DNA from 3 places in the Telluria sp. ZB4P37 genome. Region 1 is predicted to be linked to each of the others. Evidence: predicted binding sites of a transcription regulator. Region 1 holds the regulator's gene; each other region holds the start of a gene.
The links. Region 1 encodes LexA, which represses DNA repair genes until DNA is damaged. Its sites were predicted from a motif close to ACTGTATNNNNATACAGT; they were not measured.
Positions count from the first base shown of each region.

Region 1 (10,223 bases):
GGGTTACGCGTTCTCGACGATGATGCCTTCGATGATGTTGGCGACATCCTCGCAACGGTCGGTGACGGTCTCCAGGATCTCGTAGATGGCCTTCATCTTGATCAGGTTGCGCACATCCGGCTCGTCGCGGAACAGCTTGGACATGGCGGCGCGCATCACGTGGTCGGCGTCGGATTCGAAGCGGTCGATCTCTTCGCAGATGGCGACGATCTTCTGGGCATTGCCCATGTCGTGCAGCAGGCCGACGGCTTCCTGCACCTTCAGGCAGCACGACAGGCACAGCTCGGCCAGGCGCTTGGCTTCCGGGGTCACCGCGTGCAGGTCGTACAGCGACACGGTCTGGGCGCCGTCTTCCATCATGTCGAGGATGTCGTCCATGCGGGTGATCAGCTTGTGGATGTCATCGCGGTCGATCGGCGTGATGAAGGTCTTGTGCAGCAGGTCGACGCAGGCGTAGGTGATCTTGTCGGCCTGTTTTTCGATGCTTTCCACGGCGTGGGTGCGGATTTCCAGGTCGTCGAAGTTGGTCATCAGGCCAACCATCTCCTGCGCACCCTTCACGCACAATGCGGCGTGCTGGTTGAACAGGTCAAAAAACTTCCCCTCCTGGGGCATCAGGCGTCCAAACATGTAGTTCTCCGTTGTAAAACTTTGGGGGTCTGCGAGGGTCCGCGGCAGGCCTGCCTCGATGGCATCCCGGCCGTGGCGCAATATCGGCTTAATCGCCTTGGTAGACGGCGAGGTTGCCGCTGTAGTTGCCAAACTTGGTGTATTGGCCGATCCAGGTCAGGCGGATCGCCCCGATCGGACCATTACGCTGCTTGCCGATGATGATCTCGGCGGTGCCTTTATCGGGCGAGTCCGGGTTATAGACTTCGTCGCGATACAGGAAAATGATCACGTCCGCATCCTGCTCGATTGCGCCCGATTCGCGCAAGTCGGACATGACGGGGCGCTTGTTCGGGCGCTGCTCCAGCGAGCGGTTCAGCTGCGACAGCGCGATGACCGGGCAATGCAGTTCCTTGGCCAGGCCCTTGAGCGAACGCGAGATCTCGGAGATCTCGGCGGTGCGGTTGTCGCCCGGCTGGCTACCCTGCATCAGCTGCAGGTAGTCGACGATGATAAGGCCGAGCTTGCCGCACTGGCGGGCCAGGCGGCGCGCGCGTGCGCGCATCTCGATCGGGTTCAGCGCCGGCGTCTCGTCGATGTAGAGCTGGGCATCGTTCATCTTCTGGATGGCGTGCGTCAGGCGCGGCCAGTCCTCGTCGTTCAGGCGGCCGGTACGCAGGCGGTGCTGGTCCAGCTGGCCGACCGAACCGAGCATACGCATGGCCAGCTGGGTGCCGCCCATCTCCATCGAGAAAACGGCCACCGGCAGGCCCGCCTCGATCGCGACGTTCTCGCCGATATTGATCGAGAACGCGGTCTTGCCCATCGACGGACGGCCGGCCACGATCACCAGGTCGCCCGGCTGCAGGCCGGAGGTCATGCGGTCGAGGTCGATGAAGCCGGTCGGCACGCCGGTGATCTCGCCCTGGTTCTCGCGCGAGTACAGCTCGTCGATGCGCTCGACCACTTGCGTGAGCAGCGGCTGGATCGGGTTCCAGCCCTGCTGGCCGCGCGCGCCGGTCTCGGCGATCGCGAAGATCTTCGATTCGGCTTCGTCCAGCATCTGCTTGACTTCCTTGCCTTGCGGGTTGAAGGCATTGCCCGAGATCTCGTCTGCCACCGTAATGAGTTTGCGCAGGATGCCGCGGTCGCGCACGATCTCGGCATAGCGGCGGATGTTGGCCGCCGACGGCGTGTTCTGCGCCATCGCGTTCAGGTATTGCAAGCCGCCCACATCGTCGGCCTTGCCCAGCGAGACCATGGCCTCGTAGACCGTGATCACGTCGGCCGGCTTGCCGCCATTGATCAGGCGGACCATCTGTTCGAAGATGATGCGGTGGTCGTAGCGGTAGAAGTCGTCCGCGTGCATGAAGTCGGCAATACGGTCCCATGCCGCGTTATCGCGCAGGAGGCCGCCGATGACGGACTGCTCTGCCTCGATGGAATGCGGGGGGATGCGCAGCGAGTCGACTTGCGGATCGGATGGGGAATTCATGGCGGGCATTATACCTTTTCCGGTCACACGGCTGAAATAATTGGGTAGATTCTGGCAATAAAAAAAGCCGGGCGAACCCGGCTTTTTTATTTATGCAACAAGTGCTTTACGCTAGAACTTAAGCAGCTTCGCCGACGACGGCGATGGTGATTTCCGACACGACATCGGTGTGCAGGGCGACTGCAACCGGGAATTCACCGGTGGTCTTCAGCGGGCCGGTCGGCAGGCGAACCTGCGACTTCTCGACCGCAAAGCCTTGCTTGCTCAGGGCTTCGGCGATGTCGAAGTTGGTGACCGAACCGAACAGGCGGCCGTCGACGCCGGCTTTCTGGCCGATGGTGACGGTCATGCCGCTCAGCTTGTCGCCCTGCGCCTGGGCAGCCGACAGCTTTTCAGCTGCTACTTTTTCCAGTTCTGCGCGCTTGACTTCGAACTCGGCCACGGCGGCCTGGGTAGCACGGCGTGCCATCTTTTGCGGGATCAGGAAGTTACGTGCGTAACCGTCCTTGACCTTGACCACGTCGCCCAGGTTGCCGACGTTAACAACTTTTTCCAAAAGGATAACTTGCATATTTTTCTCCAGAAATTCTGATCTGTACGCCGCGGATTAACCGTGGTGCAGGTCGGTGTACGGCAGCAGCGCGAGGTAGCGTGCGCGCTTGATCGCGGTGTCGACCTGGCGCTGGTAGTGCGCCTTGGTGCCGGTCAGGCGTGCCGGCATGATCTTGCCGTTTTCCTGGACGAAGTCCTTCAGGGTGTCGACGTCTTTGTAGTCGACCTGTTCCACGTTTGCAGCGGTGAAGCGGCAGAACTTCTTACGCTTGAACAGCGGGTTTTGCTGTTTGCGCTTCTCTTTGAGTTTCGCTTTGTTTTTGTCGAACTTTTTACCGAATGCCATTTTAGGCTCCTGTATCTAAATGAATGCCGCTTCAGGCGGCACTGAAATCAATGATGTGAAACACCAAGGCTTTACTGTTGCGATTCTTCCGTGCCAGGAATCCGGTGAACTGGTAGGCCGCGCCGAGTTCGGCGCTGGCAAACCTGCCTGAAATCTCGCCCGCGGCCAGCGCGGTGACTTCAAACTCGACCAGCCTCGCTACCCTTGCCTCTTCCTGCTGCGAACTGTGCATCAGGATGGCGCCCACGATGGGGACACCGGCCGGGGTGTAACGCAACACGTCACGCTCGGCGATGGTCGCCACGAGCCGCAGTTCGTTCACGCTACTGATTCACTCGTGTTCGGGATTCCCTGGAAAAACCGGATCAACAATTAGGCTGCTGCGGCCGGGGCGGCAGCTGGTGCTGCGGCTTCAGCGCGGTGGCTCTTGGCTGCGTCTTCGCGCTGGACCGACTTCATCATCGGCGACGGTGCGGTTTCAGCCTTCTTCATCTTGACGGTCAGGTGACGCAGGACGGCATCGTTGAACTTGAATGCGGTTTCCAGCTCGACCAGGGTCTCGTTGTCGCACTCGATGTTCAGGCAGATGTAGTGGGCTTTCGGCAGCTTCTGGATCTGGTAAGCCATCTGGCGACGGCCCCAATCTTCGACGCGATGGATGTTACCGCCGCGGCTCGACACCGTGGCTTTGTAACGCTCGATCATCGCCGGGACTTGCTCGCTTTGGTCCGGGTGGACGATAAAAACGATTTCATAATGACGCATGCATTACTCCTTAAGGACGTTTAAACAAATGCCCACCTCGGCGTCAAGACGAGTGTGGGAAGGGAAAGCCGGACATTATAGCCTGAGATTGGCCGAGTTGGAAAGCCGGGCGTTGTTCGCGGCGCTGATGGGCCTGCAAGGACGCGCGGTTTTTGCCACGCCCGTGACCGCGCTGCACAATTTTTTTACACTTTTCCCGTGTTTTCCCTTGCGCAGACAGGAATACTGTACAAAAATACAGTCTACTCACACAACGGATTGCTTTAACACACCCATGCTCAAGCTCACTGCAAGGCAAGAACAGATCCTGAACCTGATCAGGGAAGCGATCGAGAACACCGGTTTCCCCCCGACCCGCGCCGAAATCGCGGCCGAACTTGGCTTCAAGTCGGCCAACGCCGCCGAAGAACACCTGCAGGCCCTGGCGCGCAAGGGCGCGATCGAGATTTCGCCCGGCACCTCGCGCGGCATCCGCCTGATCGGCGCTTCCGTCGAACAGGTCCCCCTGGTGCCTGCCGCCCTGATGATGGCCCTGCCGCTGGTCGGCCGCGTCGCCGCCGGTTCGCCGATCCTGGCCCAGGAACACGTCGAAGCCACCTATAACGTCGACGCCGCGATGTTCTCGGCCAGGCCCGACTTCCTGCTGAAGGTCAAGGGCTGGTCGATGCGCGATGCCGGCATCTGCGACGGCGACTTCCTGGCGGTCAAGAAGATCGACAGCGCCAAGAACGGCCAGATCGTCGTGGCCAGGCTGGGCGACGAAGTCACGGTCAAGCGCTACCGCAAGACGGGCAGCGTGGTCGAACTGCTGCCGGAAAACCCGGACTTCAAGGTCATTCAAGTCACCCCCGAGGACGAGTTTGCGCTCGAGGGGCTGGCGGTGGGGTTGATGCGTAGTTGGCATTAATCCAGCTAACACTGCAATACCAGAACTTGGATCCCCGCCTGCGCGGGGATGACGGTTTTTAGGGGAATGGTACAAACATCGCAGTTAATACCGTTACTCTTAAGACCGTCGTTTCCGCGAAGGCGGGACCCCAATTTTTGCGAATAGCCGCGCTCCCGTCACTTCAGCTTCTTCGCATCCGAAGAACTCTTCACCATCGCATTGTGCTCGGACACATAGGCCTCGGTCGCCTTACGCCATGCCGCGAAATCGGCCAGCACCATCTGTGAGCTCACCTTCGCCTCCTCGGTCAGGTTCGACTGCAGCTGCGTCAGGTAGGCGGTCGACTTCTCCGTCTCTTCTTTAGTCATCAGCTTGGCGATATCCGCGGGGATGCGCTTGGTCAGCGGCGTTGCCGCGTTCAGGTTGGTGACGAATTTGTTGTAGCAATCCTGCCAGCTCGTCACGGCCGCCCCGATGCGGTCGATGTCGGCGTTAATCTTCGACATGGCCGGGATACGCGGGGCGGTGCAGCGGAATTCGCCCGACTTCAGGTCTTCGCCGTCATAGCCCTTGACCCAGTAATCGATCTCCTTGCGGCGCTTGACGCGCTGGTCCATCACATCGAGCGAGGCGGCGGCCACTTTGTTGCCCTTGGCGGCCGATTTCTTGAAGAGCGCTTCGGCCCTGGCCTCGTCGACCTGACCTGCTTCGCCATACCAGTACATCTGGCCCAGCGCCTGCTGCGCCTCGGCGTTGCCGCCATTGGCGAGCTTCGTGTACAGCTTCATGGCCTGGGCGTAGTCCTTCTTCGCGAACAGGGCGTGGGCATCTTCCAGCTCGCCGGCAAAGGCGCTACCGCAGAACAAGAGGGAGAGGCAGAACAGCGTGGTCTTCATGGGCGCTTACGGATGAGGAATCGAATCCCCATCATAGCGGCATCGTCCGTGCTACTCAACCTTTGGCACAAGAACGGCAGCCCGAAGGCTGCTGTCGTCCTTACGCGTCAAGGGCCTGGCGGAAGTCGGCGAGCAGGTCGTCGGTGTCCTCGATGCCCACCGAGACCCGAATCAAGGACTCGGCAATGCCCATGCTGGCACGCCGCTCCGCCCCCATCTCGAAGAAGATCGTATGCGCCACCGGGATCACCAGGGTGCGGGTATCGCCCAGGTTGCTGGCCGGGATGCCGAGCTTCAGGCGGTTCAGGTAGTCGAAGGGGTCGATCGCGTCGACCAGTTCGAAACTGAGCAGCGAACCGGCAGCGCGGAACAGCTCCGAGCTGATGCCATGCTGAGGGTGCGAGGCCAGGCCGGGGTAGTGCACCGCGGCGACTCGCTCATCGGCCTCCAAGAGCCGGGCCAGCGCCAGCGCATTGCTGCTGGTGCGGTCCATGCGCAGGCCCAAGGTCTCGGCGCCGACAGCGATATGGTGGGCCGCCTCGGGACCCAGCGCCGCGCCGAAGTCGCGCAGGGCTTTCGCGCGCAGCTGGGCCAGGCCTTGCGCCTGGCTCGGCTGCTTGCGGAAGTTCGGCGCGATGTGCGGGTAGCCGCTCCAGTCGAACAAACCGGTATCGGTCAGCGCCCCGCCCAGCGCATTGCCATGACCGCCGATCGACTTGGTCAGCGAATTGACCACCAGCCCCGCGCCGACCGCCTTCGGGCGGAACAGGTAGGGCGTGGTCATGGTGTTGTCGACCACATAGAGGATGCCGCGCTCGCGGCACAGCTGGCCGATGCGGGCCAGGTCGGCCACTTGCGTGCGCGGATTGGCGATGGTCTCGACGAACACCATGCGCGTTGCAGGCGTCAGCGCCGCTTCCACGTTCGCCACATCGGTCGCGTCAACAAAAGCGACATCCACGCCCTGCCCCGCCACCGTCTGCCACAGGCTGTTGGTATTCCCGAACAAAAAGGACGAGGACACGATCTGGTCGCCCGAGCGCAGCAGCGCCTGGAACAGCGCGCCGATGGCGCCCATGCCGGTGGCAAAGCACAGTGTGCCGACACCGTCTTCCATTTTCGTGATCTTGTCCTCGAGCGCGCTGACGGTCGGGTTGCCCTGGCGGCCGTAGCGGAAGCCCGGCTCCTTGCCCTGGAAGACCGAGGCCAACTGGCGCGCATCGTTGTAGCCGAAGGCCACCGAGGTATGCACCGGCTTGTGCAGCGAGCCCTGCTCGACCGTCTTGCGGCGGTCGTTGTGCAGGATGGTGGTGGTGAAACCGTACTTGGTATCGCTCATGGGATTTCGCTTGAAGCAGAACCTTATTCGGCGGCCGGAGCCTTCAGGTGCAGGTGCGTGGTCACGTCATCCTCGCCGCGCTTCGGGCTCGGCTTGTGGCGTGCCGATTCCAGGCGGTCGAGGTATTCCGGGGTCACGTCGCCGGTGACGTAGACGCCGTCGAAGCATGACGCCTCGAAGTTTTTCAGCGCCGGGTTGACGTCCGAGATGGCGCGCTTGAGCGCGTCGACATCCTGGTAGACCAGGCGGTCGGCGGTGATCTCGCGGCAGATTTCTTCGGTCGTGCGGCCGTGCGCGATCAGCTCGTCGCGGGTCGGCATGTCGATGCCGTACACGTTCGGGTACAGCACCGGCGGCGCGGCCGAAGCGAAGAACACCTTGCGCGCACCGGCTTCGCGGGCCATCTGCACGATCTCGCGGCTGGTGGTGCCGCGCACGATCGAGTCGTCCACCAGCAGCACGTTCTTGTCCTTGAATTCGGAGGCGATGGCGTTGAGCTTCTGGCGCACCGACTTCTTGCGCATGCCCTGGCCGGGCATGATGAAGGTGCGGCCGATGTAGCGGTTCTTGATGAAGCCTTCGCGGTACTCGATGCCCAGTTTCAAAGCCAGCTGGATGGCGGCCGGGCGCGACGAATCGGGAATCGGCATGACCACGTCGATCTCGCCATCGGGAATCTCGGCGCGGACTTTGTCGGCCAGGTATTCGCCCATGCGCAGGCGGGTCGCGTACACCGAGGCGCCGTCGATCACCGAGTCCGGGCGCGCCAAATACACGTATTCGAAGGCGCAGGGGTTCAGCGACGGGTTCTCGGCGCACTGCTGTTCGGACAAGTTACCATCGTTGTCGATATAGACCGCTTCTCCCGGCGCGATGTCGCGCACGAAGCGGAAGCCCAGGCCCTCCAGGGCCACCGATTCGCTGGCCACCAGGTATTCGGTGCCGCCTTCGGTCTCGTTCATGCCCAGGCAAAGCGGACGGATGCCAAAGGGGTCGCGGAAGGCCAGCATGCCGTGGCCGGCGATCTGGGCCACCACGGCGTACGCCCCGCGCACGCGGCGGTGCACTGCCGCGACGGCCTTGAAGACCGCTTCCTTGTTCAGGTTGAAACCATCGGCCGCCTCCTGGATCTCGTGGGCCAGCACGTTGAGCAGCACCTCGGAATCGGAATCGGTGTTGATGTGGCGGCGGTCGTTGCGGAACAGCTCGTCCTTGAGCACGGCCTGGTTGGTCAGGTTGCCGTTGTGCGCCAGCGTGATGCCGAAAGGTGCGTTGACGTAGAAGGGCTGCGCTTCTTCCTCGCTCGACGAGCCGGCGGTCGGATAGCGGCAGTGGCCGATACCGGTATTGCCTTGCAGCGAGCGCATGTTGCGGGTGCGGAACACGTCACGGACCAGGCCATTCGCCTTGTACATCGAGAACATGCTGCTGTGATTGGTAGCAATACCCGCAGCGTCCTGGCCGCGGTGCTGCAGGAGCAGCAATGCGTCATACAAGAGCTGGTTGACGGGATTGTGCGAAACGACGCCGACGATGCCACACATGGTGCGCTCCTAATAACTGACCTGCTGATTACAAAAAAGAATTCAATGAGGGTGTTCAATACTTCACATGCTGCGCCAATGCTGCAGGCAAGAAAGGCTTGACCGTGCGCGCTCCGGTTTCCGCCATTGGCGAGAGCAGCGCATTTGTCCAGAAATCCTGTTGCGGGATGGAAGTCATCCCACACAATATGACGGCGGCAAGCACGATTACAATGCCGCGGCCCAATCCGAACAATCCGCCCAGTCCCCGGTCTGCCAGGCTCAGGCCGCTCGCGGTGATCAGGGCGCCGATCGCCAGCGACAGAAGGCCCATCAATACGCGCACGCCGAGGAAGAGGAGGACAAACGCCGCGATCAGGCGCGCGGTCGCGCCGGGAACCAGGTCGGGCAGCATGGGGGCCAGTTTTGCCCCGTACATGTTGGCCACCACGAAGGCGACCACCCAGCCCAGCAGCGACAGGATCTCCTTCACCAGGCCGCGCAGGGTGGAAATGATGACCGACGAAATCAGTACGAACAGGACCAGGTAATCGAAAATCGTCACGCCGCGCTGCCCCGCTTGAAAACGTCCATCAGAGCGGGACCATCTTGCCCGACAGGCCGATGCCGATCAGCTTCGAGCTGACCTTGTCCGCCTCTTCCTTGCTGAACGGTCCTACCCGCACACGGATCAGGTCACCGGACTTCTCGGTGAACGAGGACACGCCGGCAGCGCGCAGGCGGCCCTGCAGCTCGGTGACTTTTTCCGGGGTCGTCAGCGCGGCGACCTGCACCACGTATTTCTGCGACGGGCCTTCGACCTTGACGGCCGCCTTGTCCTCGAGGATGGCGATCGCGCGGGCGGCGTCTTCCTTGGCCTTCGGCTTGGTTTCCAGGGGTTTGGCAGCGGCTGGCTCGGGCTTCTTGAGGACCAGGTCGGCGGCCTTTGGATGGACAGTGTCGATGGCGGGCGCGCGCTTCGCATCCAGCTTGGCTGCGTCAAGCTTGGGCTCGAGTCTGGGTTCGGGCTTCAGTGGCGGCACGGGGTCTGTGCGGCCGGTGTCGACGGTACGCATCGGCAGTGGATCGGACGGCGGCACCGCGATCGTGGCGCCAGGCTGCGGGCCGACGTCCACCGGCTCGACGATTTCCTCGCCGCTGTCCACGGTGGCCGCTGCCGGCACCGGCAGGGGCGCCGATTTTTCCTTGTCCGGGATGTTGATGGCGATGTCGGTGCCGAGCGGCTTGGGCTCGGAATCGAGCAGCATCGGCAGCCCGACGGCCGCGGCCAGCGCCAGTGCGATCGCGCCGACGAGGCGGCGGCGTGCGCGTTTTTTCTCGGGGAGGACAGGATCCGGGCCGCGGCTGCGCCGTGCGCCTTCGCCGGCGTGCGTCGCGCGCTTGGCGCGGGCGCGCTCGCCATAGGCTGCGTCGTCATCCTTGACGAAGTGGCCGCTGTCGCGGACGGTGTCTTGCTTGTTTTTGCTGCCGAACGAGAACAAGCCCATGCGTTTCAGGTATCAGTGTAGAGAGGATTTACGGGCCGCCATCACGCCGGCGACCGTATAGAACGAACCAAAGACCACAATTCTATCATTCTCCCCTGCCCGGCTCACCGCATTCGCATACGCCTCGGCAGGATTGGCGAAAGTGGCGACCGAAAAATCGTCTGCTTTCGCGCCCGCGGGCTTGAGCAATGCGAGTTTTTCGGCCAGCTGCGCCGGGTCGCTCGAGCGCGGCGAAGGCAGCGCCGTCACGCACCAGTGGTCGATGTACTGCGCCATCGGCGCAATCACCGCGTCGATGTCC
Region 1 covers NZ_JCASID010000006.1:141,906-152,128, reverse strand. Annotated here, with positions in the region: gene AC56K1_RS12635 (DUF47 domain-containing protein) at 4-630, opposite strand; gene AC56K1_RS12630 (replicative DNA helicase) at 719-2,104, opposite strand; gene rplI (50S ribosomal protein L9) at 2,223-2,675, opposite strand; gene rpsR (30S ribosomal protein S18) at 2,712-3,002, opposite strand; gene priB (primosomal replication protein N) at 3,034-3,324, opposite strand; gene rpsF (30S ribosomal protein S6) at 3,375-3,767, opposite strand; gene lexA (transcriptional repressor LexA) at 4,042-4,674, shown strand; gene AC56K1_RS12600 (tetratricopeptide repeat protein) at 4,833-5,552, opposite strand; gene AC56K1_RS12595 (cystathionine gamma-synthase family protein) at 5,653-6,891, opposite strand; gene purF (amidophosphoribosyltransferase) at 6,915-8,435, opposite strand; gene AC56K1_RS12585 (CvpA family protein) at 8,491-8,979, opposite strand; gene AC56K1_RS12580 (SPOR domain-containing protein) at 9,008-9,922, opposite strand; gene folC (bifunctional tetrahydrofolate synthase/dihydrofolate synthase) at 9,935-10,223, opposite strand, start outside.

Region 2 (10,223 bases), on a different contig from region 1:
AGTTCATTCTGGAGACCGACCGTATCATCGTGAAGTACAAGGACGCCGTGCCGGATGGCAAGGGCGTCGCCAAGAAGGCCGCCCTCGGCGCCGACCGCAAGGCCAAGCTCGACCGCGCCGGCCAGCAGTTCGGCATGCTGGTCAGCGAAAGCCACGGCATCGCCACCGGCGCCCACGTGTTCAAGCTCAACGGCCGCAAGGCACTGAAGGAAGTGGAACAGCTGGCTGCCGAAATGATGGCGCGCGACCCTTCCATCGAATACGCCGAGCCGGACCGCATCATGACCCACATGGCGACGGCGAACGACCCAATGTATGCCCAGCAGTGGCACTACACCGACACCACCGGCGGCCTGCGCCTGCCGACCGCCTGGGACATGTCCACCGGCACCGGCGTCATCGTGGCCGTGATCGATACCGGCTCCCGTCCGCACGCCGACCTGAGCGGCCAGCAGCTGGCCGGCTATGACTTCATCAGCACCGCTGCGGTCGGCAACGACGGCAACGGCCGCGACAGCGATCCAACCGACCCGGGCGACTGGGTCGCTGCAGGCGAATGCGGCACCGGCTCGCCGGCCTCGAACTCGAGCTGGCACGGCACCCACGTGGCCGGCACCGTCGCCGCCAAGACCAACAACAGCCTGGGCGTGGCCGGCGTGGCGTACAACGCCAAGATCGTGCCGGTGCGCGTGCTCGGCAAGTGCGGCGGCTACACCTCCGACATTGCCGATGCGATCACCTGGTCGTCGGGCGGCACGGTGTCGGGTGTCCCGGCCATCGCCACCAAGGCCAAGGTCCTGAACATGTCGCTGGGTGGTACCGGCGCCTGCGACGCCACCACCCAGACCGCCATCAACGGCGCCCGCTCGCGCGGTTCGGTCGTGGTGGTCGCAGCTGGTAACGACAACATGAACGTCAGCAATGCCAGCCCGGCAAACTGCTCCGGCGTCATCGCCGTGGCGGCAACCGGCAAGACCGGCGGCCGTGCGTCGTACTCGAACTACGGCACCCTGGTCGACGTCGCAGCCCCAGGCGGCGACGGCAGCTTCAGCGTGATCTCGACCCTGAACACGGGCACCAGCTCGCCAGGATCGGACAACTACGCGGGCTACCAGGGCACCTCGATGGCGACCCCGCACGTTGCCGGCGTGGCTGCGCTGATGTTCGCCGCCAAGTCGACCCTGACCGTGGACGAAGTCGAAAGCATGCTCAAGTCGAGCGCGCGCGCCTTCCCGGCAACCTGCTCGGGCTGCGGCACCGGCATCGTGGACGCGACCGCGGCCGTGAATGCTGCGCTGGGCACGACCCCGCCTCCAGGCCCGACCATCACTGAAGTCGAGTCGAACAACACGACCGGCACCGCCAGCATGATCACGACCTCGGGCACCACCGTGAACGGCACCATGGCAAGCTCGACCGACACCGATTACTACCGTGTCGACCTGCCAGCCGGCAAGACGCTGAGCTCGGTCCTGACCCCAGGCCTGAGCACCGCCGACTACGACCTGTTCGTGTACAACAGCGCAGGCACCTTGCTGGGCAAGAGCGAAAACGGCGCCGGCGCCGTCGACAGCTACAGCTCGGCCAACACCGGCAGCACTACCGCCACCCGCTACGTCCGCGTGGTGTACTACAGCGGCGGCACCGGTTCCACCAACGGCAAGTACACGCTGAAGATGACCTGGTAATGCTTCGATAAGGGCGAAGCGGCGCGGCTCCCTGCGCCGCCTTTATCCGGGAACGCGCGGCTTGCCGCGCGTTTCTTTTTGTCGCTTGATCCGGAACGGACTCACCTGCAATGTGAGTCCGATTGTCATGTTGGCCCGCCGACCTGATCTGGATTATGCGGAAAGAATAAGGTGGAAAAACGAATGAAAAAATTCTTACATTTGTTTACTCGTTGAAAATTGTGCTACATAATTGACTCAAGTCAGCGGCGTGTTCCCACCGCTTCGCGCCGCCCCCGCTTGCCGGTGATGCATGCATGGTCTTCGTGAAGACCGCGATTCGTCCCCCTGTTTTCGTCGTCTTGTTCAGAGTTTCCTAAACCGAAGTACGTCTGGAATTTTCTTTCAAAAGGAGGAAAAGGTCGTATAGGTCACACCAGGAATTTCACCACATGGCGTCGTATAACAATGGGGGTAACAAATGCATATCGCCACAAGCTTACGTGTTCTTCTGCTGGCAGCGGCAACCGGTGCGACCGGTGCAGCGCACGCAGCGCAGCCACCGCAGCCAACTTGCATCACGACGGAAGCAGAACCGAACAACACCATCACGCAGGCCAACCTGACCCTCTGCTCGGGCAGGGCGGTCAGTGGCGCGATCAGCTCCTCCACCGACTATGACTGGTACCGGGTGGACGTGCCGAACACGGGCACCATGTCGCTCACTCTTTCCCACGCCGCGGGAATCGACCTCGACTGGTATCTCACCAACGCGGCGGGCACCGATGTCGCATCCGGCGCCAGCCTGGGCAATCCGGAAAGCGGCAGCTACAACGCGACCACGGCCGGGACCTACTACGTGCGCGTGAGAAGCAATGCCGGGACGGGCAGCTACAGCCTGAGCGTGACCTTGCCAGGCAGCGCCGCAACGGCCTGTACCTTCCCCAGGAAAGTCAACCTCGGTAAAACCGGCAATGCCACGCCGAAGGCCACCGCCACGACCGGCGGCGCAGTCCTGATGGGCGGCGGGCTGGATGTGGACGAGGCGTTCAAGTGGATGATCGCGCGTTCCGGCGGCGGCGACTTCGTGATCCTGCGTTCGAGCGGGACGAATGCCTACAATGACTGGATTTACGCCATGGGCGGCATCAATTCGGTGCAGACCCTGCTCATCGCCAGTACGACCGATGCCAATGATGCCTGCGTGGTCTCGACCATCCGCAACGCGGCCGCGGTCTTCCTGGCGGGCGGAGACCAGGCCAACTACATCAACTACTTCAAGGGCCAGGGCGTCGGCAACGCACTGAATTACCTGATCAATACCAAGGGCGCGCCTGTCGGCGGCACCAGTGCCGGGATGGCAGTCATGGGGCAGTACTATCACCCGGGCGGCGCCGCAGACAATACCAGCGTGCTGGCGAATCCAACCGCGATTGCAGTCGGTAATAACTTTATCGCCAATCCGGTGCTCGCCAACCTGGTGACCGATCAGCATTTCACGCAGCGTACCCGGCAACCCCGGCTGGTCAGCTTCATGGCCAGCAGCATCTATAAATTTGGTGTGGGATGGGCAAGCATGAAAGGCGTTGGGGCCGATGAAAATACCGCGGTCGTGGTCGACACCAGCGGCGCCGGGCAAGTCTACGGCAGTGGCAATGCCTTCTTCGTCAGGGGCACCGACAGCCCCGAGGTGCTGCAGCCGGCGACCCCCTTGACCTGGTACCGGGCTGCGCAGGCATTGCGTGTCTATAAGGTGCCGGGCACGGCTACCGGCACCAACACCTTCAACGTGATCAACTGGACCGGGACGGGAGGAACGACGGGGTACTGGAGTTCCAATAACGGTAACTGGCTCATGAACTGAGCGCTGAAAGGACCATGACAATGAAATATCAACCATGTTTGCTCTTGATTGCCGCTGCGCTGAGTGGCGCCGCATTTGCCGCCGAGCCCGTCAATCATGTCTACACGCCGGCTGCCGGCGTCCATGAGATGAAGCTGTTTCACGCTTGCCACGACGATGAAGATGTGCAGAAGCGCCAGCGCATCAACGTGGTCATGAGCGGGCTGGCATCGACCGATGTCGAACTGGTGGCCAGGAAGATAGAGCCCGGCAAGCCGTCCACAGAAATGATCATGTTCCGGGTCAAGGGCAAGGACGCCAGTATCAAGAGCCTGTTCCGCAGCAACGATGGTCCGCATTGCCAGCAGGGAGTGCATAGCTTGCAGTTCACCGACAGGACCGTCCATTCCGCCAGCCAGCTGGGAGTGAATCGCTGAGCTGAGCGGCGCTGACGGCAGCAGACAAGGCCTTGCACCCAAGCGTGCAAGGCCTTGTCTTGCATGAAATCCACTTTCAGCTGATACTGTATGCAATTACAGTAGTCGACCCCGCCCCGGGGCGGCCTCGCCCCCGTGAACGCTCCGCTCCGTAAAATCATCCACTGCGATTGCGACTGTTTCTATGCCTCGGTCGAGATGCGCGACGACCCGTCGCTGCGCGGGCGTCCGCTCGCGGTCGGCGGCCGTCCCGACCAGCGCGGGGTGGTCGCCACCTGCAACTACGAGGCGCGGCGTTTCGGCATCCATTCGGCGATGGCCACGGCCCAGGCAATGAAGCTGTGTCCGGGCTTGCTGGTAATTCCGCCGGCGATGGACAAATACCGCCTCGCCTCTACCCAGATCATGGACATCTACCGCGACTACACCGAGATCGTGGAACCGCTGTCGCTCGACGAAGCCTACCTGGACGTGAGCAACGCGACGCACTGCAAGGGCAGCGCCACCCTGATCGCACAGGAGATCCGGCAGCGCATCTTCAAGACCGTCGGCATCACGGCCTCGGCCGGCGTGGCGCCGAACAAGTTCGTGGCCAAGATCGCCAGCGACTGGAACAAGCCGGACGGCTTGTTTTTGGTGCGCCCGGACGAGGTGGATGCCTTTGTCGCGGCCCTGCCGGTGAAGAAGCTGCATGGGGTGGGCAAGGTCACGGCCGACAAGATGCACCGGCTCGGCCTGCAGACCTGCGCCGAGATGCGCGGCTGGAGCATGGAGCGCTTGCAGGAGCATTTCGGCAGCTTCGGCGCCCGCCTGTACGACCTGTGCCGCGGCATCGACGTGCGCGAAGTGAATACCTCGCGCGAGCGCAAATCGATCAGCACCGAGGAAACCTATACGCCCGACGTCCCCGACCTGGCCGCCTGCCTGAAGCTGCTGCCGGAATTGCACGAACACCTGCTGGGCCGGATCAAGCGCAACAAGGCGGAAAAATTCATTAACAAACTGTTCGTGAAGATCAAGTTTTCGGACTTCCAGCAGACGACGGTCGAGTGTGTTGGCTATGCGCCACATATCCCGACCTATGCGCGCCTGATGGAAACCGGTTGGGCCCGCGCCAGCCGTCCGGTGCGCCTGCTGGGCGTCGGCGTACGCCTGGGCGACACCGAGACGGTCGAGCAACTGCGGCTGTTCGATGACGCTGCCCCAGACGCCATCGCCAGCATTGTTGATGACTCGTCAACAGAATAATTCTCGTACTCGCTGCCGGCAACGGCAGCGTAAAATGTCGTTCCCTTGAAATACTGAAACAATCGGATAACAGCTATGTGGTTCAAGAATCTCCAGATTTATCGCCTGCCCGCTCCGTGGGCATTCACCCCAGAACAGATGGAAGAAGCGCTTCAGTCGCAGGCGTTTTCTCCTGCGAGCAGCAACGAATTGCTGCGCCAGGGCTGGGATTCGCCGCGCGCCAACGGCAAGCTGGTCCACGTCGTCAACAAGCAGATGCTGATGATGCTCGGTACCGAGAAGAAGCTGCTGCCGTCGTCGGTGATCAACCAGGTCGCCAAGGCCAAGGCCGCCGAGATGGAAGAGCAGCAGGGCTTCCCGCCGGGTAAGAAGGCAATGAAGGAACTGAAGGAGCGCGTCGCCGACGAGCTGCTGCCGCGCGCCTTCTCGATCCGCAGCAACGTCTGGGTCTGGATCGACCCGGTCAACGGCTGGCTGGTGGTCGATGCCGCCAGCCCGTCGAAGGCGGACGACGTCATCAAACTGCTGCTCAAGGCCGTCGACCGCATGCCCCTTGAATCGCTGCGCGTGCAGCGTTCGCCGGTGGCCGTGATGACCGGCTGGCTGGAAGCGGACGAAGCGCCGTATGGCTTCACGATCGACCAGGACACCGAACTGCGCGCCACCGGCGAAAGCCGCGCGGCCGTGCGCTACGTGAAGCACACGCTGGAACCGGACGACATCCGCCGCCACATCGCCGCCGGCAAGCAGTGCACCCGCCTGGCCATGACCTGGACCGACCGCATCAGCTTCGTGCTGACCGAATCGATGGCGATCAAGGGCATCAAGCCGCTGGACGTCATCAAGGAAGGCGAAGCCGCGACCTATAGCGATGACGAGCGGTTCGATAACGACATCATGCTGATGACCGGTGAATTGGCCAAGCTGATGGCGGATGTGGTTGAGGCGCTGGGTGGGGAAGCCAAGGCCTAATCGATTCACGGCGCCTGTGCGATAGCTCAGGCGTCAGCTATCACCGCGTGGGCAGGGAACCTGCCCACGCTACGGTTTGACGCACCGTCTTCACTGCCCACTGCGCTACAACTGCTGAAACACTCCCACCGCGCGGTTCTTGGTCACGTTATCCCACGGGAAAACCTGGCCATTCATCGCCACATACACGCCGGCCGGCAAAGTTTGCGCCACGCCGCAGGCCAGGCCCAGGTTGAACAGCGCATCCGAATTCGCGATCTCGTAGGGAATCATGGCGCCGGTCAGCACGATGGTCTGGCCGAGGCCGGCAGCGCCGAGCACGGCGGCGGTTTCGCGCATGGTGTCGGTGCCGTGGATGATGACGATGGCTTTCTCGGGCGCCGCCTGGCAGGCGGCCAGCACGCGCTGGCGGTCCGGGTCCTGCATGTCGAGCGAATCGAGCAGCGGCAGTACGTCGAGCGCGACCGGAATCGTCATCCGCGAGCGGGCAATCACCGCCGGCAAATGGCTTTCGGAGAAGCCGAGCACGCCATTGAGTTCGTTATAGTGTTTGTCGAAAGTGCCGCCGGTGGCGATGATGCGCAAGGTCATGTTGATTTGTCCACGTGCTGAAAAAAGGTGGGTAATGATAGCCGCAAACCGGTGTGTATCTGTATGTGACTGCGCTAGAATCGGTCGGATCGGTTGAGTAAACTAAACATCCTCTTTCCCCATTTCACTTGATCCCATGAAAGCCGTCGCACCGGGCACCGTCATCTTCCACCGCCATCGTGGCTATGGCGTGATCACCCACGTCAACCTGCTGACCGGCTGGATTTCGGCCCGTTTTGGCAGCGAAGCGCGCGCCCTCGACCTGAACCTGTCGAGCGACGAAGTGCAGCACGCCGACGGTGAGCCGATCCTGTTCCGCCGCGCCCCGCCGGACCGCATGCCGCATGCGCGCCTGATGGAGGTGGTGCGCGCGCTGCACAATGCGGGCTACCAGAAGCTTTACCTGTATTCCTGGCCCAAGCCTTCGGGCCTGCACTGGCGCTGGCACTTGTTTACCGGCCCGCGCAACTGGATGCAGCGCACCTGGCGCGAAGGCTGGTACGGCTCGGGCGCGGAGTACAACAACAATCCGGTGATGGGTTGGGGCGATCTGCCGGGCGCGACCACGGATGAATTGATCCACGCGCTGGCGAAATTCGATCCGCAGGGACTGGCGCAGGCGCTGGGCCGCGACGAGGATCACACGGCCTGGTTCGCGCAGGTCTGCGAGGTGCTGCTGCCGGGATACATGTACAGCCTGAACATGGAGCGGCCCGCGGGCGGCGGATTGGTCGAGGCGCCGCCGGTGCCGGTGGTGCCGGTGCGCGCGGGCCTGCAGCCGTACGCGGGGCCGGCGATCGGCTGGCCGCCGGGCTGGGCGGGGCTGTGGACGGGCAGGCATGTGATGCCGGAGCCGAAGCTGAGTTTTACGGGGGAACCGGAGTTCCGCTAAAGCGGCTCGCTGCGCTCGGTTGCGCTTGTGGCTGTTCGCAAAAATTAGGCTCCGGCCTTCGCCGGAGCGACGTGTGCTAAAGCTAACAGTGCTTGATAGGTGCTGTTGGCTTACACCACTACCCAAAAACCGTCCTTTCCGCGAAGGCGGGAATCCACGTTCGCAGCCCACCCCACCGCATCCTTTCACCGCTTCCCCAGCGCCTCCGGATTCAAAATATTATCAGGCGCCCCCGCCGCAAACCGCACGACATTCTTGAATGCCGTCTGGAAATAAATCTCGTAGCTATCCTGCTCCACATACCCCAAATGCGGCGTGGCCAGCACCGTCGGGATGCGCAAAACCGGCGAATCCGCCCGCAGCGGTTCGCTGGCAAACACGTCCAGCGCCGCGCTGCCCGGCCTGCCCGACCGCAAGCTTTGCTCCAGCGCCCCTTCCTCGACCAGTTCCGCCCGGCTGGTATTCACGAACAAGGCGTCCGGCTTCATGCGCGCCAGGTCTTCCGGCCTGACGATCCCGCGGGTCGCCTCGCTCAGCCGCAGGTGCAGGGTCAACACGTCGGCCTGCGCAAACAAGGCTTCGCGCGATGCCGCCGCCTCGAAACCATCAAGCACGGCTGCCTGTCGGCTGGATTCGCTGCCCCAGACCAGCACCCGCATCCCGAAGGCCCGCGCATAGCCGGCCACGAGCTGTCCAATCTTGCCATAGCCCCAGATCGCCAGCGTCCGCCCGCGTAGCGAACGACCCAGGCCGTTGAGCACCGGGTTGGTCGAGGCGGTCTGCCACAGGCCGTCCTTGAGGTTGTTTGCGTAGGGCACGATCTTGCGGCTGGCGGCCATGATCAGCGCCCAGGTCAGCTCGGATGGCGCTACCGGCGAGCCGATCCCCTCCGCAATCGCAATGCCGTGCTCGGTCGCAGCGGCCACGTCGATATGCCCGCTGACCTTGCCGGTCTGCGAGATCAGTTTCAGATTCGGCAGCCTTGCCAGCAGAGCAGCAGGGAAGGCGGTGCGCTCGCGGATCAGCACCAGCGCATCATAGGGCGCCAGCCGGATCGCCAGTTGACCGAGCCCGCGGGTAGGGTGGGTAATCACTTTGACCTCATGCCCGTCGAGCAGGCGGAAGCAGGACAAACCGCGTACGGCGTCCTGGTAGTCGTCGAGGACAGCTATTTTCATTCGTGTTTCTTCTCGTTAAGGTTATGCGCGTAGCGAAATAACAGGTTATAAAAAGATGCTGAATAGCCTACTACATTAGTCGGGAATTATCTGCTACTTTTTTGTAGTAGCTGAGCACGAATCGCCGTTTTAGGGGTGTACAATCGGCCAATTAATTGAGGGTCTGACATGCTCGTGTCGGCCCAGCAGTACAGTTCCCGGCGTCCCTTAGAGGGCGTCGACACGACCGCCGTAAACGCCGCGCTCCGCTGGAGCGAGCTGCCGCGAAGGCACGGCCAGACGGGCGCACCGAGCGTGCCGGGACAGAGAGTATTCTTAATTGGCATTGGAGGTATCTATGAACCAGCCCGTGATGGGCGGCGTCGCCGCTTTGAACGTTCCAGCTTACATCAAGCACCAGCAGCTTATCAATTGGGTGGCCGACATTGCCGCCCTGACCAAGCCTGACAGCATCTACTGGTGCGACGGTTCCGAAGAAGAGTACGACCGCCTGTGCGCGCAGATGGTCGACGCCGGCACCATGAAAAAGCTGAACCCGGCAAAGCGCCCGAACTCCTATCTGGCCTGGTCCGATCCGTCGGACGTCGCCCGCGTCGAAGACCGCACCTATATCTGCGCCGAAACCAAAGAGCAGGCCGGCCCGACTAATAACTGGATGGACCCGGCCGAGATGCGCCGCACCCTGAACGGCCTGTTCGACGGCTGCATGGCCGGCCGCACGCTGTATGTGGTGCCGTTCTCGATGGGCCCGCTGGGTTCCCCAATCGCCCATATCGGCGTCGAGTTGTCCGATTCGCCTTATGTCGCCGTCAACATGCGCATCATGACGCGCATGGGCCGTGCCGTGTACGACGTGCTGGGCCTTGAGGGCGAATTCGTGCCCTGCGTGCACACCGTCGGCATGCCGCTGTCGGCCGGCCAGCAAGACGTGCCATGGCCGTGCAATGCCACCAAATACATCGTCCACTATCCGGAAACCCGCGAGATCTGGTCCTTCGGCTCGGGCTACGGCGGCAACGCGCTGCTGGGCAAGAAGTGCTTCGCGCTGCGCATCGCCTCGAACATGGGCTACCAGGAAGCGCAAGCGGGCGGCACCGGCTGGCTGGCCGAGCACATGCTGATCCTGGGCGTCGAGTCGCCAAAAGGAGACAAGAAATACGTCGCGGCTGCCTTCCCTTCGGCCTGCGGCAAGACCAATTTCGCCATGCTGATCCCGCCAACCGCGTTTGACGGCTGGAAGGTCACGACCATCGGCGACGACATCGCCTGGATCAAGCCGGGCCCGGACGGCCAGCTGGTCGCGATCAACCCGGAAGCCGGCTATTTCGGCGTGGCCCCGGGCACCAACGACAAGACCAACCCGAACTGCATGGCCTCGCTGCGCGAGAACGTCAT
Region 2 covers NZ_JCASID010000017.1:75,434-85,656, reverse strand. Annotated here, with positions in the region: gene AC56K1_RS20645 (S8 family peptidase) at 1-1,688, shown strand, start outside; gene AC56K1_RS20640 (pre-peptidase C-terminal domain-containing protein) at 2,149-3,531, shown strand; gene AC56K1_RS20635 (hypothetical protein) at 3,552-3,947, shown strand; gene dinB (DNA polymerase IV) at 4,083-5,195, shown strand; gene AC56K1_RS20625 (recombination-associated protein RdgC) at 5,271-6,167, shown strand; gene AC56K1_RS20620 (asparaginase domain-containing protein) at 6,273-6,758, opposite strand; gene AC56K1_RS20615 (L-asparaginase) at 6,895-7,650, shown strand; gene AC56K1_RS20610 (D-2-hydroxyacid dehydrogenase family protein) at 7,836-8,828, opposite strand; gene AC56K1_RS20605 (phosphoenolpyruvate carboxykinase (GTP)) at 9,166-10,223, shown strand, end outside.
Region 2: the regulator LexA is predicted to act here: its motif matches at 4,033-4,050, upstream of dinB (DNA polymerase IV).

Region 3 (10,223 bases), on a different contig from region 1:
CGGATGCGTGTGGCGCACGCACAGCGCAATCTCCAGCATCAGGTGCAGCTCCATGCGCCGGTCGGCCATCTCGATGAAGGCGCGCTCCGTCGCATCCACCCCCATCAGGTTCGGTTCCGGGAACAGGCCTTCGAGATAGGTGCAGATCGCGCGCGTTTCGCTGAGCGCACGGCCGTCGTCCAGCACCAGCACCGGCACCCGCGCCAGCGGGTTCAGTGCCAGGAATTCGCTGGCCCGGTGGGCCCCGGAATTGAGGTCGACGTCGACCATCTCGATGCCGGCAATGCCCTTGGCCGCCATGAACAGGGTGACGCGGCGCGGGTTGGGCGCGCGGGGGCTGGTGTAGAGGCGCATGGGTTTCCTTTGCGGTAGAGGGCACAGGCGGCCATGATAGCCGCTTTCGCCCGCTAGCTCGCCGCCAGCGCCTTCAGGCCAGCTCGGCCAGCACCACCGGCCCCGCCGGCCGGCGCTGGGCCGCGATCCAGGCGTCGATGCTGTCGGCGCAGCCGGGCGGCAGGTGCAGGCCCAGCTTGCTGCGGCGCCACAGGATGTCGTCGGCGCAGCTGGCCCATTCCTGCCCCACCAGGTAGCGCAGCTCGGCGGCGTACAGCCCCGGCGCGACTTCGTCGCCCAGGTCGTCGAGGCAAGCCGCCCCCGCCAGCAAGGCCTCGACGCGGGTGCCGTAGGCGCGCGCCCAGCGCTGGGCCAGGGCGGGCGGCAGCCAGTCATGGCGGCGCTGGAGCGCGGCGACCCAGCGGTCGAATTCGAGCACGCCGCGGCTATCGGGCGTGCTGCCGAACAGGTCGCCGCCGGGCAGCAGCGCATTGGCGGTCCATGCCGGCCGTGTGTTGCCGAGGGCCGGACCGATCCAGTCGACCGCCTGCTCGGCCAGCTTGCGGTAGGTCGTGATCTTGCCGCCCATGACCGACAAGAGCGGCGCGCCGGCGGCGTCGTGGGAAAGCACGTAGTCGCGCGTGGCGGCGGCGGCGCTGGCCGCTTCGTCTTCGAGCAGCGGGCGCACGCCCGAATAGCTCCATACGACGTCGGAGGGCCAGACCTGGCGCCGGAAATAGCGGTTGGCCAGCTCGCACAGGTAGCTGGTCTCGGGGCTGGAGATCCCGACCTCGTCGGGGTCGCCCTGGAATTCGACGTCGGTGGTGCCGATCAGGGTAAAAGCGCCTTCATAAGGCATGGCGAAGACGATGCGCCCGTCCGGGTGCTGGAAGATATAGGCATAGGTGTGGTCGAACAGGCGCGGCACCACGATGTGGCTGCCCTTGACCAGGCGCAGCCGGTGCTTGGGCAAGACGCCGGTGGCGACCTGGGCGACGTGCGCGGCCCAGGGCCCGGCGGCATTGACCAGGCAGCGCGCCTGGACGCGGCGGCTGCCTGTGCCCTGCACCAGGGTGGCCATCCAGTGCGCGGGGTGGCGCTCGAAGCCGGTCGCGCGGGTGTGGGTGAGCACGGTGGCGCCGCGCTCCCGGGCGTCGAGGGCGTTGAGCACCACCAGCCGGGCGTCGTCGACCCAGCCGTCGGAATATACGAAACCGCGCGTGAAGGTGGGCTTCAGCGGGCCGCCGGCGCGGTGCCCGACCAGGTCCACGGCGCTTGATCCGGGCAGGAATTCGCGTGGCGCCAGCCGGTCGTAGAGGAACAGGCCGGCGCGGATCAGCCAGGCAGGACGCTGGCCGGTATCGTGGGGCATGACGAAACGCAGCGGGTGCATGATGTGGGGCGCGCTGCGCAATAGCAGCTCGCGCTCGGCCAGGGCCTTGCGCACCAGGCCGAACTCGCGGTGCTCGAGGTAGCGCAGCCCCCCGTGGATCAGCTTGCTGGACGACGAGGAGGTATGGGCGCCAAGGTCGTCCTTGTCACACAGGATCACGCGCAGGCCGCGCCCGGCCGCATCGCGTGCAATGCCGACACCGTTGATGCCGCCGCCTACGACCAGCAGGTCACACTCCCATTGCTTGCCGTCATCCCTGTCGCCATTGTCCACGTCGCCTCCTGTGCGCGGGCAACCTGCCCCCAACCGGTCCAGTGTAGGAGCCCGGCAGTGGGAAGTCTTTGCTTATATCAATTATGCGCAGAATCCAGCCGGCGTGTGCGAAATTGCCACAGCCATCAATAAAGGACGCCCCGCGTGAGCGGCGGGCCGGTGTGTAGAATTGGCGGTTTGATCACGACACAGGAAGATGCAATGGTGGAGGATGTGCGCGCCTGGGTGCGCATGCCGTCTGGTAAACGGCTGGACCTGCTCAACCCCACGCCCTTCGACTGGGACGACGCCGACCTGGCGCTGGGACTGGCGCGCACCTACCGCTGGGGCGGGCATTCGGCCTGGCCGCTGCCGCTGTCGGTGGCCCAGCACTCGATCGCGGTGATGCTGCTGCGGCGCGCGCTGGCCCCGCGGCCGACCCCGCTGGAAGAATTGCGCGAACTGCTGCACGACGCCGAAGAAGGCTTGCTCGGCTTCGATGCGGTGTCGGTCATCAAGCCCTTCCTGGGCGAAGGCTTCCGCGCCTTGACCCGGCGCCTCGAACAGGTGGTGTTCGTGCGCTACGGCTTGCCGGCCTGGACCGAGAAGGACCACAAGCTGCACAAGCAGGCCGACCGCCTGGCCGCCGCCACCGAGGCGGTGCACGTCACCGGCTGGACGCGCGAGGAAGTGCGGCGCACGCTCAAGATCCGCGCGCACGTGCTGGAACAGGATCCGCTGGCGGCGCATTACGGCTGCACGCCCTGGGAGCCCTGGCCCCCCGGACTGGCCGCCGAGCGTTTTTTAGCCGAGCTCGACCGGCTGAAGGCCGTCACCGGCCATGCCCCTTTGACGGGGGGCTGCGACACCCGGCTCTGAATGCCTGCACCGTTTTCCGCACGTGATTTTGACGCGGATCAATAGCTTAAGCTAAATACCTGATTTAGTTGAGTATTTTCCAATATCCACAACTTGTGTGGATAACTATGTGGACAAGGCCTACTTGACAAGCTGCAAGTCCAGTATCCGTGCGGGTTTCAACAAAATGCCCATTCTGGAGGCAAAATGAAACCCCAATAAAATCAATGGCTTAGCTATGCACCGCTTTCGTGCAACATAGGTCTATAGGGCAAATTCCTACAAAAATTGCTGGCGGGGGATAACTAGGGATTGCCAGGCCGGTTCGGTCGCTAACAGGTGCTCTTCTGCGCGCATTTTCGCCTCCCGCTTCGCGTCTCATTTCCAACTGTTCCGCGACCGGTCCCTGACCATCATCCGCACCGTCTCCGGCACTGGTTTGCGCACCTGCCGGGTGTCGGCGCTGAGCCAGGTGTGCTCGTCGAAATGCTTGAGCATGGCCGGAGTGATGAAGCGGGTGCGCGCCGCATACACGTGGCGGTCGCCCATCTGGGCCTGCTGCTTGATGAAGAAGCGGTTGGGCACGACCAGCTGCAGGTGTTCTTTGGCGCGGGTCATGGCCACGTACAGCAGGCGGCGCTCTTCCTCGATGTCGTCCTGGTTGCCGGTACTCATGTCCGAGGGAATGCAGCCGTCCACGACGTTCAGCACATGCACCGATTTCCACTCCTGCCCCTTGCTGGAGTGGATGGTGGACAGGATCACATAGTCTTCGTCCAGCAGCGGCGGGCCGGCGCGGTCGCTGGTCGCCTCGGGCGGGTCGAGCGTGATCTCTGCCAGGAAGCTCTCGCGCGTGGTGTGGCCGCCGGCCAGCGCCGCCAGCTGCTCCACGTCGGCAGCACGTACCTGGGCGTCGTCGTGCATGCGCTCCAGGTGCGGCAAATACCAGGCCTTGACCAGCTCGATGTCCGCCGGCCAGCGCAGGCCGGGGGTACGCAGGCGCCGGTACAGGGCGCTGAACGCTTCCCAATCCGCCGCGCTCTTGGCGGGCGGCGAGAAGGCATCGATGGCCGTGAGCGGGTCGGCCGCTTCGCTCACCGCGTCGAGCAGGCGGGTGGCGGTGGCCGGCCCGATGCCCGGGATCAGCTGGGCCACCCGGAAGCCCGCCATGCGCCCATTCGGGTTCTGGGCAAAGCGCAGCACGGCCAGGACGTCCTTGATATGGGCCGCTTCCAGGAATTTCAGCCCGCCGAATTTCACGAAGGGGATGTTCCGGCGCATCAGCTCCAGTTCCAGCGCGGCGCTGTGGCTGGCGGCGCGGAACAGCACCGCCTGCGCCGTCAGGGCGATGCCGGCCTCGCGGTGCTCCAGGATGCGGTTGCAGACCCAGCGCGCCTGCTCGGCTTCGTCCGGAATCAGGACCAGCTGCGGCTTGATGCTGGAGACCTTGTCGGTCCACAGGGTCTTGGCATGGCGCTCCAGGGCGCCGCCGATCATGGCGTTCGAGGCGTCCAGGATAGGCTGGGTCGAGCGGTAGTTGCGCTCCAGAGTGATGACTTCGGCCGGGCGCGTGAACTCCTTCTGGAAGTCCAGGATGTTGCGCACCGTCGCGCCGCGGAAGGCATAGATCGACTGGGCGTCGTCGCCCACCACCATCACGCCCTCGCCGCCGGGCTTCATGCCGGTGATGATCGAGGCCTGCAGGCGGTTGGTGTCCTGGTATTCGTCGACCAGCACGTGGTCGAACAGGGCGCCCAGCGCCAAGCCCAGTTCCGGGTCGCTGGCCATCTCGGACCAGAACAGCAGCAGGTCGTCGTAGTCGAGGACATTCTGTTCCTGCTTGGCGTCGACATAGGCGCCGAACAGGGTCTTGAGCTGGCCTTCCCATTCGCTGCACCATGGGAAGGTCGATTGCAGCACCTGGTCCAGGGGCTCGCGGCTGTTCACCACGCGCGAATAGATCGACAGGCAGGTGCCCTTCAGCGGAAAACGCTTCTCCGTCCGGGTCAGGCCGATCTCGTGGCGCACCAGTCCCATCAGGTCTTCCGAGTCGCCGCGGTCGTGGATGGTGAAGGATTCATCCAGGCCGATGCGGCCCGAGTATTCGCGCAGCAGGCGCGCGCCGATCGCGTGGAAGGTGCCGGCCCAGGGCAATGTGACCTGCGATTGGAAGCCGTAGGCCGAACTGCCGCCGCGCAGCAGGCGCTGCAGCACGCCGCTGGCGCGCCGGCCCATCTCGCCCGCGGCGCGGCGCGAGAAGGTCAGCAGCAGGATGCGCTGGGGGTCGGCGCCGGCCTGGATCAGCCGCGCGACGCGGTGCGCCAGCGTATTGGTCTTGCCCGAACCGGCGCCGGCGACCACCAGCAGCGGACGCACGATGTCGGCGCCGATGTCATGCTCGACTGCCGCGCGCTGCTCCGCGTTCAGGCTGGCGAAGGGATCGTCGGTGGTGGCGGGCTGGTCGTGGACGGCGGACATACAGGCTGGGAACGTGGACATGACATACTGTACATTTATCCAGTTCTTACGCGCAAGCAGAAATGCTGGGCAATTGCTGAGGCCACACGAATGCCCGCGCCGCCACGGTCATGCAAGACATGCAAAACCCGCTTTAAGTAACGGATTCTTCAAATATTTTCCGGATATCCACAAAGTCTGTGAATAACTATGTGGAAAAGCAGGGGCTTGACACGCCAACAGCGGCCAAGGATGCGGCTTTCAACAATTTGCCTATTGGGGAGGCATCGCTCTTAGCCCCTGAAATCAAGGGGTTACGCGCACGTGCCGCAGGTGAATAGTGTGGAGGACGAAAAATAATTGTAGGCAAGTTATGTGCATAAGCCAGGGTGGCCTGACCCGCGACTGCCTCGCATGGCGCAACCTGGAACTGCTCAGGCGGCCGCGAATCCGCGCTGGCTGCGCCGCCTGGACGGTTCGAGCAGCACCCGCGCAATGACGCGCCCTTCGACGGCGTGCGACTTGAGGTATTCGAGCGCGGACAGGGTGCCGACCGCATGCATCAGGGACAAGGCGTCGTCCACGATGTCGCGCTGGCGCAGATCGTGTCGGGCATCGACGGCGCCGGCAGCCCCGTCGGGAGTGAGGGGCGGATTGCGGTGTGGATCCATCGTGCGCCTGGCCTTTCTGGCTAAAGACGGTGTGCTGCACGGAGTATGGTCGAAGCCGGGACAATGTCAATATCAGACCTGAATCAAACACCCCTATACAATTTTGTGCTTGGTCCCTCGAACTGGTGCAGCGCTGCGCCACCGCTTCCAGCTGCCGCCTACAATGGCCGCGCCAACCACCACTCCGCGAGGATCCCATGAGCACGCATCCCGACCCCGACCTGAATCCCGGCGACGAAGCCGAACCCGGCACCCCCGGCGCCGGCGAAGACGTCTGCGAAGCCTGCGCCGGCAGCGGCAAGCTGTCCGACGGCAAGCCCTGCTCCAACTGCGGCGGCAGCGGCAAGGTCATGCGCGGTATCGGCGGAGGCTGACGGGGCGCACGTGGACAGTCCCGGCGCAACCCCGCGATAATGCCGGGATGACCGCCCCGCTTCCCGACCTTCCCGCCGGTGCGCAGCCCTCCGCCCGGCCGCGCCCCCGTTCGCTGGGCGACCTGTTCGTTTCCTTCACGCTGCTGGCCCTGCAGGGCTTCGGTGGCGTGCTCCCGGTCGTGCAGCGCGAGATCGTCGAGCGCAAGCGCTGGCTGACGCACGAGGAATTCATCGAAGACTGGGCGGTTGCGCAGATCATGCCCGGACCGAACGTGGTCAACCTGGCGATGATGATCGGCGCGCGCTGGTTCGGCCTGGCCGGCGCCCTGACGGCGATCGCCGGCATGATCGCGCTGCCGCTGGTCGTGGTGCTGCTGCTGGCGGCGCTGCATGCGCGTTTTGCGGATCTTCCTGCGGTGGCGGGCGCGCTGCGCGGCATGGCGGCGGTGTCGGCCGGCATGATCGCCGCCGTCGGGCTCAAGCTCACCGGCGCGCTGGCGAAGAGTCCGGTGCCCCTGCCCTGGTGCATCGCCATTACGCTTGCCGGCTTCGTGCTGCTGGCCTGGCTGCGGGTGCCGCTGGTCTGGGTGCTGCCGGCGCTGGGCGGGCTGGGCTGCGTGCTGGCCTGGCGCGGGCTGCGGTCATGAGCGCAGCGCAACTGGGTACCCAGCTGGCTCCTCACCTCGTGCTGGGCTGGAACGATTGGCTCAGCCTGTTCGCCCACTACATGATGCTGTCGCTGATGTCACTCGGCGGCGCGATCTCGACCACCTCCGACATGCACCGCTACCTGGTCGAGGACAAGGGCTGGTTGAGCCAGGCGCAGTTCTCCGATTCGATCGCGCTGGCCCAGGCCGCGCCCGGTCCCAACGTGCTGTTCGTCGCGCTGATGGGCTGGCACGTGGGCCTGAACACGGGCAGCCTGTCCGCGGCCTTCGCGGGCGTGGCGGTGACCATGTTCGGCATCATGCTGCCCTCCACCATCTTTACTTACCACGTCGCGCAATGGGGCCACCGCAACCGCGAGCTGCGCGCGGTGCGCGCCTTCAAGCAGGGCATGGCGCCGCTGGTGATTGCGATGCTGCTGGCCACCAGCTGGCTGCTGGCCACCGCCGGCCGCGACCACGACAGCTGGCCGCTCTGGCTGCTGGCCGCCACCAGCTGCCTGGTCGTCTGGCGCACCCGCCTGCACCTGCTGTGGATGCTGGCTGCCGGCGCCCTGCTCGGCGCGCTCGGATTCGTCTGACTGGCAAGCCGGGGCGCTGAAAGGCATACTTGCGTCATTGCCCATTCCAGACGATCCCATGCTCACGCTCCTCAATGAACACGCCTGCTTCGGCGGCCTCCAGCGTTTTTACTCCTTTGAGTCGGAAGCCATCGGCCTGCCGATGCGTTTTTCGGTCTACCTGCCGCCCGGCGCCGAGGGCAAGCGCCTGCCTGTTCTGTTCTACCTCGCCGGCCTGACCTGCACCGAAGAGACCTTCATGACCAAGGCCGGCGCCCAGCGGGTGGCGGCGCAGGAAGGCCTGATCCTGGTCGCCCCCGACACCAGCCCGCGCGGCGCCGGCGTGCCGGGCGAAACCGACAGCTGGGACTTCGGCGCGGGCGCCGGTTTTTATGTCGACGCCGTCCAGGAACCCTGGTCACGCCACTACCGCATGTACAGCCACATCCTGGAACTGCGCGAACTGGTGCTGGCGAACCTGCCGGCGGACCCGGCGCGGGTCGGCATCTTCGGCCATTCGATGGGCGGGCATGGGGCCTTGATGATGGCGTTGCGCCATCCCGGGCAGTTCCGCTCGGTGTCGGCCTTCGCACCGATCGCCGCCCCGACGCGCTGCCCCTGGGGCAAGAAGGCGTTTGGCGGCTATCTCGGCGCCGATGAAAGCCTCTGGCGCCAGTACGACGCCACCGAGCTGATGGCCGGCATGAGCACGGCGCCCTTCCCCGGCGGGATCCTGGTCGACCAGGGCCTGGCGGACAAATTCCTGGCCGAGCAGCTCTATCCGGACGCTTTCGAAGAGGCCTGCGCCCGGGCCGGCCAGCCGCTCGAGCTGCGCCGCCATGCGGGCTATGACCACGGCTATTACTTCATCTCGACTTTCATCGAAGACCACCTGCGCTTCCATCGCCGCCAGCTTGGCTGAGCGCGTTCGTCCAGGCCCGGCCGGCCCCGCCGCCCGAGGCGCTTTCCTCCCCCACAACCTGTCCGGCCAGTGCGGCCCGGCCTGCGCGGCCCGGCCTGCGCGGCCCGGCCTGCTTGAAAAGGCCTGCTCCCTGCCCTATAAATACATTGCCGGCACCGCCCGGCAATCCCATCGATTTCATCCAAGGAGGCCATCATGAATCTCATCAGGAGAGCCAACCCTGCGCTTCAGGCCTACCGCCAGAACCCGGTCGAGGAAGGCTTCGAACGCATGGTCGAAAGCATGTTCCAGGATTTTTTTGCCCCGCTGGCAGCGGGCCAGCAATGGAGCAGCGACGGCGCCCTGGCGCCCCGCCTGGACGTCAAGGAAACCGAGAAGTCCTTTGAAATCCAGGCCGAACTGCCGGGCGTGGAGAAGGAGGATGTGAAGGTCTCGGTCGACGGCCAGCGCATCACGATCGAGGCGGAATGCCGCAAGGCAAACGAACGCCGCGAGGGCGAAACCGTGGTGTATGCTGAACGCACCGCAACGAGGTTCATGCGCAGCTTTGCCCTGCCCACCGAGGTGGACGACACCATGGCGCAGGCAAAACTCGAGAACGGCGTACTGCAGCTGAGCCTGCCGAAAAAGCAGGGCACGGAAGCACGCCGGCTGACCATCCAATGAGCGCTTCGCCGGCAGGCGGGCGCCGGCGGCAGGTCCATGATTCGCGCTGCGGCGCCCTGCCGCGGCGCGCTGTGGTCCGGTAGATGCTGTTTCAGTTTTCGTTCGCTGCACCATGCTGGAAACCGAAGACTATAAAGACCGCACCCATGCCGGCAAGCAGTTGGCGCGCAGGCTGCACCACCTTGCCGGACAAGGCGACCCCATCGTACTGGGCCTGCCGCGCGGCGGCGTGCCGGTCGCCTTCGAAGTCGCCCAGGCGCTCGGCGCCGAACTCGACGTGCTGCTGGTGCGCAAGCTGGGCATGCCCCACCACGAGGAATACGCGATGGGCGCGGTCGGCAGTGGCGGCGTGCGTGTCCTGCAGGCCGGCGTGCCCGGGCTGATGGGCGTCACGCAGGAACAGGTCGAGCAGGTGACCCAACGCGAGCTGGCCGAACTCGCCAGGCGCGAGCTGCGCTACCGCGGCGCGCGGCCCCCGCCCCGGTTAGAGGGCCGCTGCGTGATCCTGGTCGACGACGGCATCGCCACCGGGGCCAGCATGCTGGCGGCGGTGCAGGTGGTACGCAAGCACCGGCTAGCGCGCCTGGTCGTGGCCGCACCGGTCGGCGCGCCCGACACGCTGCAGCTGCTGGAACAAGAGGCGGACGAAGTGGTCTGCCCGCTGGCTCCTCCGCGCTTTCACGCGGTCGGTCAGTATTACCGCCATTTCGGCCAGACCGAAGACGAAGAAGTGCAGGACCTGCTGGCGCAGGCATGGGCACAGCCCGCCGCGCATGGCAAGCAAAACACGAGCTAGCGAGACATTGGCTGGCGAAACAGGGCAAGCCCAGGACGACAATCAGAACAACAGAAAGGAGCACACATGAAACCAATTCCAACCGAAACGGCAACCGATGTAGGCAACGTGGGCAAATGGCTGGGTGCAGCCGCCGCGGGTGCGCTGCTGATGTATGTGCTCGATCCGGAGCGCGGCCGCGCACGCCGTGCGCATGCGGTGTCGGTGGTGCGCGATGCGGGCGCCCGCACCGGCGCGAGCGTTGACCACGCCCTGCACAATGCCGGCGAGCGCCTG
Region 3 covers NZ_JCASID010000001.1:466,044-476,266, reverse strand. Annotated here, with positions in the region: gene AC56K1_RS02430 (glutathione S-transferase family protein) at 1-354, opposite strand, end outside; gene glpD (glycerol-3-phosphate dehydrogenase) at 428-1,999, opposite strand; gene AC56K1_RS02420 (phosphohydrolase) at 2,201-2,857, shown strand; gene AC56K1_RS02415 (ATP-dependent helicase) at 3,215-5,314, opposite strand; gene AC56K1_RS02410 (hypothetical protein) at 5,728-5,964, opposite strand; gene AC56K1_RS02405 (hypothetical protein) at 6,162-6,338, shown strand; gene AC56K1_RS02400 (chromate transporter) at 6,386-6,985, shown strand; gene AC56K1_RS02395 (chromate transporter) at 6,982-7,584, shown strand; gene fghA (S-formylglutathione hydrolase) at 7,643-8,485, shown strand; gene AC56K1_RS02385 (Hsp20/alpha crystallin family protein) at 8,681-9,151, shown strand; gene AC56K1_RS02380 (phosphoribosyltransferase) at 9,264-9,947, shown strand; gene AC56K1_RS02375 (hypothetical protein) at 10,014-10,223, shown strand, end outside.
Region 3: the regulator LexA is predicted to act here: its motif matches at 5,341-5,358, upstream of AC56K1_RS02415 (ATP-dependent helicase).